One region of the Phyllobacterium sp. SB3 genome, then DNA from elsewhere that is predicted to be linked to it. Evidence: riboswitches for the same ligand, from Rfam matches in the RefSeq annotation. Region 1 holds a riboswitch; each other region holds the start of a gene.

Region 1 (3,273 bases):
GAAGGGCTGGAAGACAGCGTATAGGTACGCAAGACCGCTTCCGGTTGTGTACCAAGCTCGAAAGTCATGAACTGGCCCGGCTCATACCGGAACCAGTTCTGATTGTCTGAACGGAATGTGAAGGTCTTCACATTGGGCGCTTCCTCAATGACTGACAGGCACTCCAGCAGATGCAGCCGGTCGTTCCATGGCTGCATCTGATCGAGATGCGGGTATTTTTGAGGAATGCCCATATTCACTATGCTACCTTGCTCAGTCGCTTGCCGCCGTCGAGACGTGTTTCCATGGTGTTGGAATACCATTCGAGGAACTGCAGTACGCCGCCTTCATGCTCGACCGAATATGGGCCCGGCTCATAGGCAGGTGAACGGATGCCAAAGGCATTTTCCTCCACGATCTGGCGATCCTGATCATTGGTTTCGAGCCAAACATGTGTCAGTTCATCGATGGTATAATCGACGCCTTCGACAGCATCCTTATGCACCAGCCACTTGGTCGTTACCTGCGTTTCGGTGGGGCTCAGCGGGAGAACCCGGAAGGAAATCGCGTGATCACCCAGAATGTGGTTCCATGTTGTCGGGTAGTGGTAAAGCAGCAGTGAACCGATTTGCCGTGTGCTCACATCATCGCTGAGCTGACGCGCGACAGCGCGTTTGCCTGACATGGTGTAGCTTTCGGATTCGTGCAGCAGCGGCACGCGCGTTGCACGGAACTGACCATTTTCATCAATACGGAATACACTTGGCAGACCGGCCGCTTCGCACTTGTCCCAGTGCGCCACGATTTCCGGATCATCCTTGGAACCCTGAACGCCGGTCACGCTTGGCGCTTCCGGAAAGGTTTTGCAGAGTTCAGGATGATTTGCGGCACAATGATAGCACTCGCGGTTATTTTCCCAAACCAGCTTCCAATTTCCCTTTTCGACGATGGAGCTTTGGAAGGCGACTTTGGTTTCGCCAAGACGATGCGGAGCGAGATAAGGCTCAATCAACGCGCGTGTTGCTGCAAAATCCGGTGCTATCGGAGCAAGGCAAATGAAAATGTAACCGCCGATGCTTTCGCAATGCACTGTCTTCAGGCTGTGCTGGCTGGCATCAAAATCATCGCCCATCTGGCGCGCGAACAACAGCCGGCCATCCAGTTCGTAAGTCCACTGGTGGTAGGGGCAAACAAGCTTTGCCGAGCTGCCTCGCTCTGAGGCGCAAACGCGCGAACCGCGATGACGGCATGAATTGTGGAAAGCCCGGATTTTCTTTTCACGGTCACGGACGATAACAACCGGATAATCGCCAATCTGCACGGTGAAATAATTGCCAGGTCGCGCCACTTCGCAGTCATGGCCGATGAAGAGCCAATCGCGATAAAAGATATTCTCCATATCCAACCGGAAATAGTCCGGATCGGAATAAAAAGCCTGCTCTAGGCCGTAGCCCGGTTTCCGGTGTTTCAAATTCCGGAGCAGTTCACTATGTGCGTCCATGTCGTGTCCTCGCCATCTCATTTGCGAAAGAACTGACTGGTGGTGACGGAGAAGACCGCCTGTATGGCTACCCATACAAAACAATGCTCCTTGATCGCCCACCGCGATCAGTCGGTGTTATCGCTTGTGGCTGGTTTCCGGGCTCTGGAGTTCCCTAAAGGGTTTCACGGCGCCTTCCCGGAAACCTGTTCCAGTGGCTATTTTGCCGCGTTTCACTCCACTACCGTTGCGGGGGCAGCGCCGGGATTAAACCGGCTTCCCAATTCTCCACCTTCCCTAGAAAGCGGCACCTCAAGTAGCCTGATAAAAGCACTCGCTTGAAAAAAAGAATAGGTGCGGAAACGACATCGCATTTACACAAGACGACACGGCCAAAATGGCGCAGGTTCTGATGTGCCAGAACGGCGCAGCTTGTCCACAACCTTGATTGGATACGCCAATTGCGACCTGAAATTCACTGGCAGCAACCATCGCCGAAGCGATGGTTGAGCAGAAAACACGGTTATAGATCGCGATGCAGATATTGTTTGATCGATTCGGGCTTCATCTCGATCGAGAAGCCTGGCAGTGAAGGTGGCATATAGGCCGCATTCTGAATGTTGCAGGGATCGACAAAATGTTCGTGGAGATGATCGACATATTCAATCACCCTTCCCTCTTTCGTTCCGGAAACGGCAATATAATCAATCATCGACAGATGCTGCACATATTCGCATAGGCCCACACCGCCCGCATGCGGCCAGACAGGCAGATTGTATTTTGCCGCAATGAGCAACACGGCCAGCACTTCGTTCAACCCACCCATGCGGCAGCTGTCGATCTGCACCACATCAATGGCACCTTCCGCAATGAACTGCTTGAACATGATACGGTTCTGGCACATCTCGCCTGTCGCAACCTTGACCGGATGGATAGCTTTGCGAATTTTGCGATGTCCCGCCACATCATCAGGGCTTGTCGGTTCCTCAATGAAGAATGGCTTGACGAAGGCGAGCTTGTTCACCCAGTCAATCGCCTCATTCACTTCCCAGACCTGATTGGCATCAATCATCAAAATACGATCCGGGCCGATGACCTCACGCGCGATGGTGAGGCGCCGGATATCGTCATCAAGATCACGCCCGACCTTCATCTTGACGTGATTGAAACCCGCATCGATAGCTTCCTGACAGAGACGTCGCAGCTTTTCATCCGAATAGCCGAGCCAACCTGCCGAAGTCGTGTAGCAGGCATAACCCTCAGCCTTGAGCGTTTCGATACGCTCTTTCTTGCCGGTTTCTGCCTTATGCAGAATTTCCAGAGCTTCTTCACGGGTCAAAACGTCAGTCAGGTAGCGGAAGTCAACGATGTTGACGATTTCCTCCGGCGTCATCTCACCGACAAGCTGCCAGACTGGTTTCTTTGCTTCCTTGGCCAGCAAATCCCATACGGCGTTGACCACTGCGCCCGTCGCCAGATGCATTGCACCCTTATCGGGCCCGATCCAGCGTAGCTGGCTATCGCCGGTGATGAAATGCCAGAACCTGCCGGGATTTTCCTTTACCCAGTCCAGTTCAAGGCCAACGACAAGATGTTTCATCGCCTCGATTGCCAAACAGCAAATTTCATTGCCGCGACCGATGGTAAAGGTCAGCCCATGACCGGAAAGCCCGGCATCCGTATCCAGCACCACATAGGCAGCTGAGTAATCGGGATCAGGATTCATCGCATCCGAACCATCCAGACTTTGCGATGTAGGAAAACGGATGTCGAATACGCGAAGATCAGTAATGCGGGTCATCGGTCTTTCCTAA
Region 2 (3,273 bases), on a different contig from region 1:
TGAGGTAAATGCGTCATCCTCCATCTTGCCATTGAATGTAACTTCGCCAAAAACCCGGGCACGATCTTCATAGAATGTATAGGCCGCATTCAATGAACCCGAATGCTTTGGACGGCGCACCTCTTCCCGGCCATCCGGGTCGGTTGCGTCCGTGTAGGTGTAGGTCGCTGTCGTGGTAAAGCCGTTCATCAAATTGACGGTCGCCGACACCTCAACACCCTGACGGCGGCTCGTGCCATTCTGGTTAATTGGCGTAGCCACAGGCGCATATATCGTGACGATTTCGTCGGTAAGGTTTTGGTGGAAATAGGTTACGTCCAACACAAGCCGATCATCAAAAAAGCTCTGCTCAACACCGATATCCCAACCAAGGCTCTTTTCCGGTTTTAAATCCGGATTGCCCAGATAGGTGGAAGGAAAGAAGCCGAACTGCTCATAAAATGTCGGGTTAGTCACACCTGTTCCGACCGAACTGTGCAAACGCGTTCCCCATCCGGGAATTTTCCAGGCAGCGCCAATGCTGTAGGTCGAAGCATCCTTGAAACGGTCGTTACCATCATGCCTTACAGCGGCATTCAAATAGAGCTGGTCGTAAAATTCGCCCCTGTACTCCCCCACGAATGAATGCGTCGTGCGATCATGTTTGTCGAATTGCGATGAGCTGGAAGAGTCAATCTTCGATGCTTTTTGCTGGAATGTCTCACGCTCACCCTCATAACCCGCTGTCAGCGTGTGCTTCGCCTCGGCAAAGGACGGCGTTTCGAACGTATAGCTTGCCTGATAGGAACCAGAGAACCTGTTGCCGTCATTTCCGGATTCGTAATCGCCATCCTTGAAGTATTCGCGCTTGGTATCTCCATCCTTGATACGCGCCTTCTGAACCAGCGCTCCGTCAAGAGAGGTCCACGTGATCCCCAGCGAGCCCAGCAATTCCTCAGTTGATGTCTGATTATCACTATCGATGGGCAATCCTTGGAAAGGCGAGCCGTAATCGCCCTCGCGATCATAATCACTTTTGCGATTAACGTAACGGAATGTACCGTCAAGAACGACATCCGGCGTCAGGTCGATCTTGAACTTGCCATTGATCGTGCCGTTACGGTCACCATCCTTTTCCGAGCCGAAACGGGAAACATTGAACCCGTCATTCTGACGCCATGCGCCCGACAGCGAGAAGTCGTAATTCTCCTTGCCACCCTGCAGAAGCACACTGCCCAGCCATGTCCCGTCCGTGCCTGCCTCAGTGCGTCCGCTCACCTTGAAACCATCGCGCGAGCCGCCCTTGGTGATGATATTGACAACACCAGCCAAGGCATTCGATCCCCAGAATGCACTCTGCGGTCCGCGCAAAACTTCGATATGATCGATATCCGCTACCTGCAAACTGCCGAAATCAAACTCGCCATTGCCGGTCTCACTCGCTTCGATACCGTCAATCATCACAAGCAGATGGTTGCCCTCTGCACCACGTACACGCACCTGCGTCACGCCGCCATAGGAACCTGTTCGTGAGACAGCGAAGCCCGGAACCTGCCGTAACGCATCCGCTACGTAACGGGTCTGGTTTTGCTCAAGCTGCTCACCGGTTATGACCGTATAGGCGCGGCCCGATTTCTCCGCCTCGATTTTCGACTGGCCAAGATCGATATAGATCGGATCAAGCTGGATGGAGCCATCCGCGCTGGTCGTCTCCTGCGCTTTTGCAGCGCCACCCAGAATAAGGAATGCGGCCCCCACAAGACCTGCCTGCTTCAACATGTTCGCCCCCACGGCTTGCCAGCATGTTACGGGCTGGCGATTGCGACTGAACCGCGAACGGGGGAAAATGATGTGTGGACAAGAACGCCAATCACCCATCGCCCTGCAAGCGGCAACACTTTTTCAAATGTCACCGCGTTCATAGCGACCGCGCCGGAACACACCCCGTGCTCAGGCTTGGTGACCGGATCTGGCAGGTCTCCTGACTTCCGGATCATTGCAAGCTCTTCCGCCTTCCCAATCGCGCCGTTGCGCTTTCAGTGGCATATGGAAGACCGCTTCCCGGTTACAGTTGCGGGGGCAGCCACGGATTAGGCCCCGAAATGGGTCATCCTCACCGTGTTCCCTTTTAATCCGCATATAATTGCGGAACCAGTTCCATATTCTGGATAGCAACTGTGCAGGAACCGGTCAATCGCGATACAATTTTAGGGCGGGATAGACTGCGGCAGAACATCCGCCTTTCACTCTTCGACTTCCTCAAACGGCTTCTTGAGCAGATAGGTATCCATGATCCAGCCCTTTTGAGCACGGGCCACATTGCGCAATCGCTCGATATCATCCACGACCTCGCGTAGCTTGCCAGACATGAGAATCTCATCCTCGGTGCCGATATAGGCGCCCCAATAGATATCGACATCCTCATGGAGATTCTTGAAAGCCCCCTCGCCGTCGAGCATGACCACGACGCTTTCCGAATTATTCGGAAAGCCTTCCGCCAGCTTTCGCCCTGTCGTGATGGTGATCGACTCGCCTATGCGATTGAGCACGACCTTGTGCTTGGCCGTCAGCGCCTGAATGCTGGTAATGCCGGGAATGACATCATACTCGAGTTCGAAATTGCCCTTGGCGTTCAATCTGTCGAGAATACGGATCGTACTGTCATAGAGCGATGGATCACCCCAGACGAGGAAAGCACCGCATTCATCGTCGCCCAGCTCCTCCATGAGAAGATGTTCATACGTCGCCTCAACCTTGTCATGCCAATCGGTGACACTCGCGCGATAGGTGGATGAGGGCTTTTGGCGGATCGGCGTTTCAAAATCCACCATGCGATAATCGGGATCGGTAATGAACCGCTCACAGATTTCACGGCGAATGCGCGACAATTGCTCCTTCTCCGCACCCTTGTCCGGAATGAAAAACACATCGACCTGATTGAGAGCGTTGACAGCCTGTATGGTGACGTAATCCGGGTTGCCAGCGCCAATCCCGATAATGAGCACCTTGCGTTTCACTGGGCCGCACGCGCAACCGGCGTCGCCGCCAGTCCCTGCTTCTCTTCAATCAACGCACAAAACAGATCATGCAGCCGTTTCGCTCCTGCGTACTTGCCCGCATAGGCTTCAAGCTTGATGACCTCGCTGCTCGCAGCAGCCACGATATCGACGCCCCGCGGGCGGGACAGCAGCCATGCGAAGAACACATCTTCCGGTGCACTGGATGCATCCACGGCAGGCGGATTGTTGTGTTGGCTTGTACTGGCGCCGAGAGACATGCTTAACCCCGATTGCT
Region 3 (3,273 bases), 260 kb from region 1:
CGATTTTTCAAGATTTGAGCGGGCAATCGTCAACATATCGCGATTGATATCAATCCCGACACCACGGACATACAGGGGTGCAAAAAGCTCAAGCAGACGACCTGTACCTGTTCCCACATCAAGCATTGCCTGAAAGGGCCGTGTACCTACGATCTTGGTCAGAGCCTCTTCAACAGCGCCGTCCGGAACGTGCAGAGAGCGGATCGCATCCCAACTCGAAGCATTTGCACTGAAATAGGCGGCCGCACGTTCACGGCGCTGCAGCTTCACGGAAGAGAGACGTTCAAGATCGCGTTCCAGCAGAGGATCGGAGCAATCCAGACGATCCAGCAGGGAACGGGCAATATCCCCGACGATCAGGGATTCCGCCAAACGGAAATAGGCCCACGAACCTTCCTGGTAGCGGTTAATCAGGCTTGCTTCAAACAGCAATTTGAGATGACGTGAAACGCGAGGCTGGGATTGACCCAAAATGGAAGTAAGATCAGAAACTGTGAGATCGCCACGTGATAGCAGGGCAAGAATACGCAGCCGGCTGGGTTCAGCCGCCGCTTTCAATGTATCAACCATCAGGTCCAGATTAAGATTGTGCCGATCCATAATCAATCCTCAAAAGATATAAAGATATGTTTATGTCATGACGGATAATTTAGCAAGAACTATTTGCCATTGACGACAATTTCTGGCGTGTCTGAAATAGATGGAAGAATCAAACAAGAGAGCTATCAATGAGTGCAGGAACGAACCGTCAGCGTTCCATCAACAAAGCGCTGACACTGCTTTTACCCGCTGTTCCCTACTCGGATTCGGAACCGATACGTGCAGCTGCAGGCGCACCCCACATGAAAACCTTGCCGCCGCCTATTGCTATCTGGCTCGCGGCGGTCGCCCATGTGCGACACCAGCATACAGACTATGACGCACTTCGCGACGAAGGTTACGATAAGGAGTCAGCCCGCTTTTTCGTCCTTGAGGCAATCAATCGCAAGCTGACGGAATGGCGGTCGACACGTCTTCTCGATCCAGATGAGGAAGACCCGAGTTGAAACCACGCCAGCCTTCTTCAAATATCAGGTTCTGAAGCGGAATCCTTTTGCGCCAGCCCTTTTTCTCCAGTTCCGGTACATCAAAAAGCTCTTCGACATAGCCAAGGCATAGGTAGGCGACGATCTCGATATGATCTGGAATACCCAGTATTTGGCGCATATCGCTATCGTGATATATACTTACCCAGCCAACCCCAATGCCCTCGGCACGAGCTGCAAGCCAAAGATTCTGGACAGCACACACAGTACTGTAAATATCCATTTGGCGATTATGCGTGCGGCCAAGCACGATCTTTCCACCGCGCGTGCGGTCGCATGTAATGCATAAATTAATTGGCGCTTTGAGGATGCCCTCAAGTTTGAGGGAAGCATAGAGCGCCTGGCGATCATCCTCGAACAAGGCCTTCGCTTCTTCATTGGCTTTAGAGAAAGCTTGATGCACCTGCTTCTTGCGGGCCACGTCCCGAATAGTAATGAAGTTCCAAGGCTGCATAAAGCCAACGGAAGGCGCATGATGCGCCGCATCAAGTAATCTCATCAAAACGTTGTCATCGATTTGTTTAGGCAAAAACTGATCGCGGACATCACGGCGGTTATAAATGACTTTATAAACGGCAGCTCTCTCATCATCAGAAAAATTAGCAGCTTGGACTAGGCCTTGCGAAATCTCGTGCATTGTTTGCTCCCAACAACGCTTGAAACCCTCACCGCTGTCCGCGCAGTTTGGGCTATGAGGTCCGGCCGGTCTTCTGACTCAGGTTCAACTGAACTGCGCGCCTTCCTGCAGCCTCTCGGCCACCGTGGCATAATGCGCAATCATCCCCGTTACAGCGTTGGGCACGTGCCGGATTTTCACCGGCTTCCCGATTCTCCTGCAATCTTCCAATTGCGGGCACCGGACCAGTTTCTATTCGCCACGAAAAAACTTGTCGCGCAAGCCTCAGGCTCTGTAAATCCATTGTTCGGGAATGCGAATGTCGACTTTTTCGCCAGCGCGTATAATGCCGGGCTTTTCAACCCAGGCCACGATGCCACGCGAGCGCTTTGACACACGTACGAAATCCAGCGCAGTCGTGGTCTCATCAGGCGTGTCGGCATGCGCAGCGATTGAACGACCAGCAATCTTGCAGGGAGCATTCTGTCCGTCGACCTTCAAGGTAACCCCACCTTCGAAAAACATGAGAGACCTCGGCGGCAGCATGGACAGTGACGGGATACCGGAAATGACCATGTTCCCGCCGATCCATTCGGCTTTAAGTTCCGGCAAGCCCATACCGGCGGCAACTTCTTCAAGCTCGTCAGTACCGAGAATTGAAAGATGCCGCTCATTGCGCATCACTGTTCCACGCGGATACCAAGGTTCGCGACCACCAGATTTGCGGGTTGGACCGGCATGGAAGTCACCTACGATACCCTCAAATGTTAGCTCCAGCGAATTCGTGGGCTTCGTAACAAAGTCATTCTCAAGCGCCTCAAACAGCCCGTTCACACGCCCGATGATTTTGCGTGATGGAAGTATTTCATCTTGATGGCCGAACAGATCAGTCATTGTTTGCTCCAAGGAGTTTTCTGCATTCTAGAAAAATCACTCGTCAAATCCAGCAAATATGTCTGATGCCAACGTCATAATGAATGATGGGAGAGCCTCTCGGCTCTCCCAGATAATCAGCGGGTCAATGGCTTGTAGCTGGGACGCTTGGGATTGACGCTATCCGGACCAAGGCGCCGAATCTTGTCATTCTCATAGTCTTCGAAGTTGCCTTCAAACCACTCGACATGGCTGTCGCCTTCAAAGGCGAGGATATGTGTCGCAAGGCGGTCGAGGAACATGCGATCATGGCTGATGATCACGGCGCAGCCTGCATATTTCTCCAACGCGTCCTCAAGGGCTGCCAAGGTTTCCGTATCCAGATCGTTCGTCGGTTCGTCAAGAAGAAGAACATTGCCGCCGGACTGAAGCATTTTGGCCAAGTGAACACGGTTACGCTGACCACCGGAAAGATTTCCAACCTTCTGCTGCTGATCCGTCCCTTTGAAATTGAACGCCGAGACATAAGCACGGGAATTCATCTCATGCTTGCCAAGCTTGATGATGTCAGTGCCGCCGGAAATCTCTTCCCAGACATTCTTGTCAGCTTTCAGATGATCGCGGCTCTGATCTACATATCCAAGGTTGACTGTCTCACCAACGCGAATGGAGCCGGAGTCTGGCTTTTCCTGACCGGTG

The links. A riboswitch is a leader RNA that binds a small molecule or an ion and turns the genes downstream of it on or off. The one in region 1 is predicted to bind cobalamin.
Region 2: linked by a shared signal. The riboswitch ahead of ABKW30_RS01175 (TonB-dependent receptor) and the one ahead of ABKW30_RS12045 (aromatic ring-hydroxylating dioxygenase subunit alpha) in region 1 are both predicted to bind cobalamin.
Region 3: linked by a shared signal. The riboswitch ahead of bluB (5,6-dimethylbenzimidazole synthase) and the one ahead of ABKW30_RS12045 (aromatic ring-hydroxylating dioxygenase subunit alpha) in region 1 are both predicted to bind cobalamin.

What each region holds. Positions count from the first base shown of each region.
Region 1 covers NZ_JBDYKI010000003.1:180,521-183,793, reverse strand. Annotated here, with positions in the region: gene ABKW30_RS12050 (hybrid-cluster NAD(P)-dependent oxidoreductase) at 1-233, opposite strand, end outside; gene ABKW30_RS12045 (aromatic ring-hydroxylating dioxygenase subunit alpha) at 239-1,480, opposite strand; cobalamin riboswitch at 1,591-1,789, opposite strand; gene ABKW30_RS12040 (L-fuconate dehydratase) at 1,983-3,260, opposite strand; gene ABKW30_RS12035 (SDR family oxidoreductase) at 3,270-3,273, opposite strand, start outside.
Region 2 covers NZ_JBDYKI010000001.1:233,494-236,766, forward strand. Annotated here, with positions in the region: gene ABKW30_RS01175 (TonB-dependent receptor) at 1-1,758, opposite strand, end outside; gene ABKW30_RS01180 (hypothetical protein) at 1,785-1,976, opposite strand; cobalamin riboswitch at 1,933-2,150, opposite strand; gene cobF (precorrin-6A synthase (deacetylating)) at 2,223-2,996, opposite strand; gene ABKW30_RS01190 (hypothetical protein) at 2,993-3,256, opposite strand.
Region 3 covers NZ_JBDYKI010000003.1:436,403-439,675, reverse strand. Annotated here, with positions in the region: gene ABKW30_RS13290 (metalloregulator ArsR/SmtB family transcription factor) at 1-600, opposite strand, end outside; gene ABKW30_RS13285 (DUF2293 domain-containing protein) at 729-1,046, shown strand; gene bluB (5,6-dimethylbenzimidazole synthase) at 979-1,722, opposite strand; cobalamin riboswitch at 1,768-1,961, opposite strand; gene ABKW30_RS13275 (molybdenum cofactor sulfurase) at 1,987-2,595, opposite strand; gene ettA (energy-dependent translational throttle protein EttA) at 2,712-3,273, opposite strand, start outside.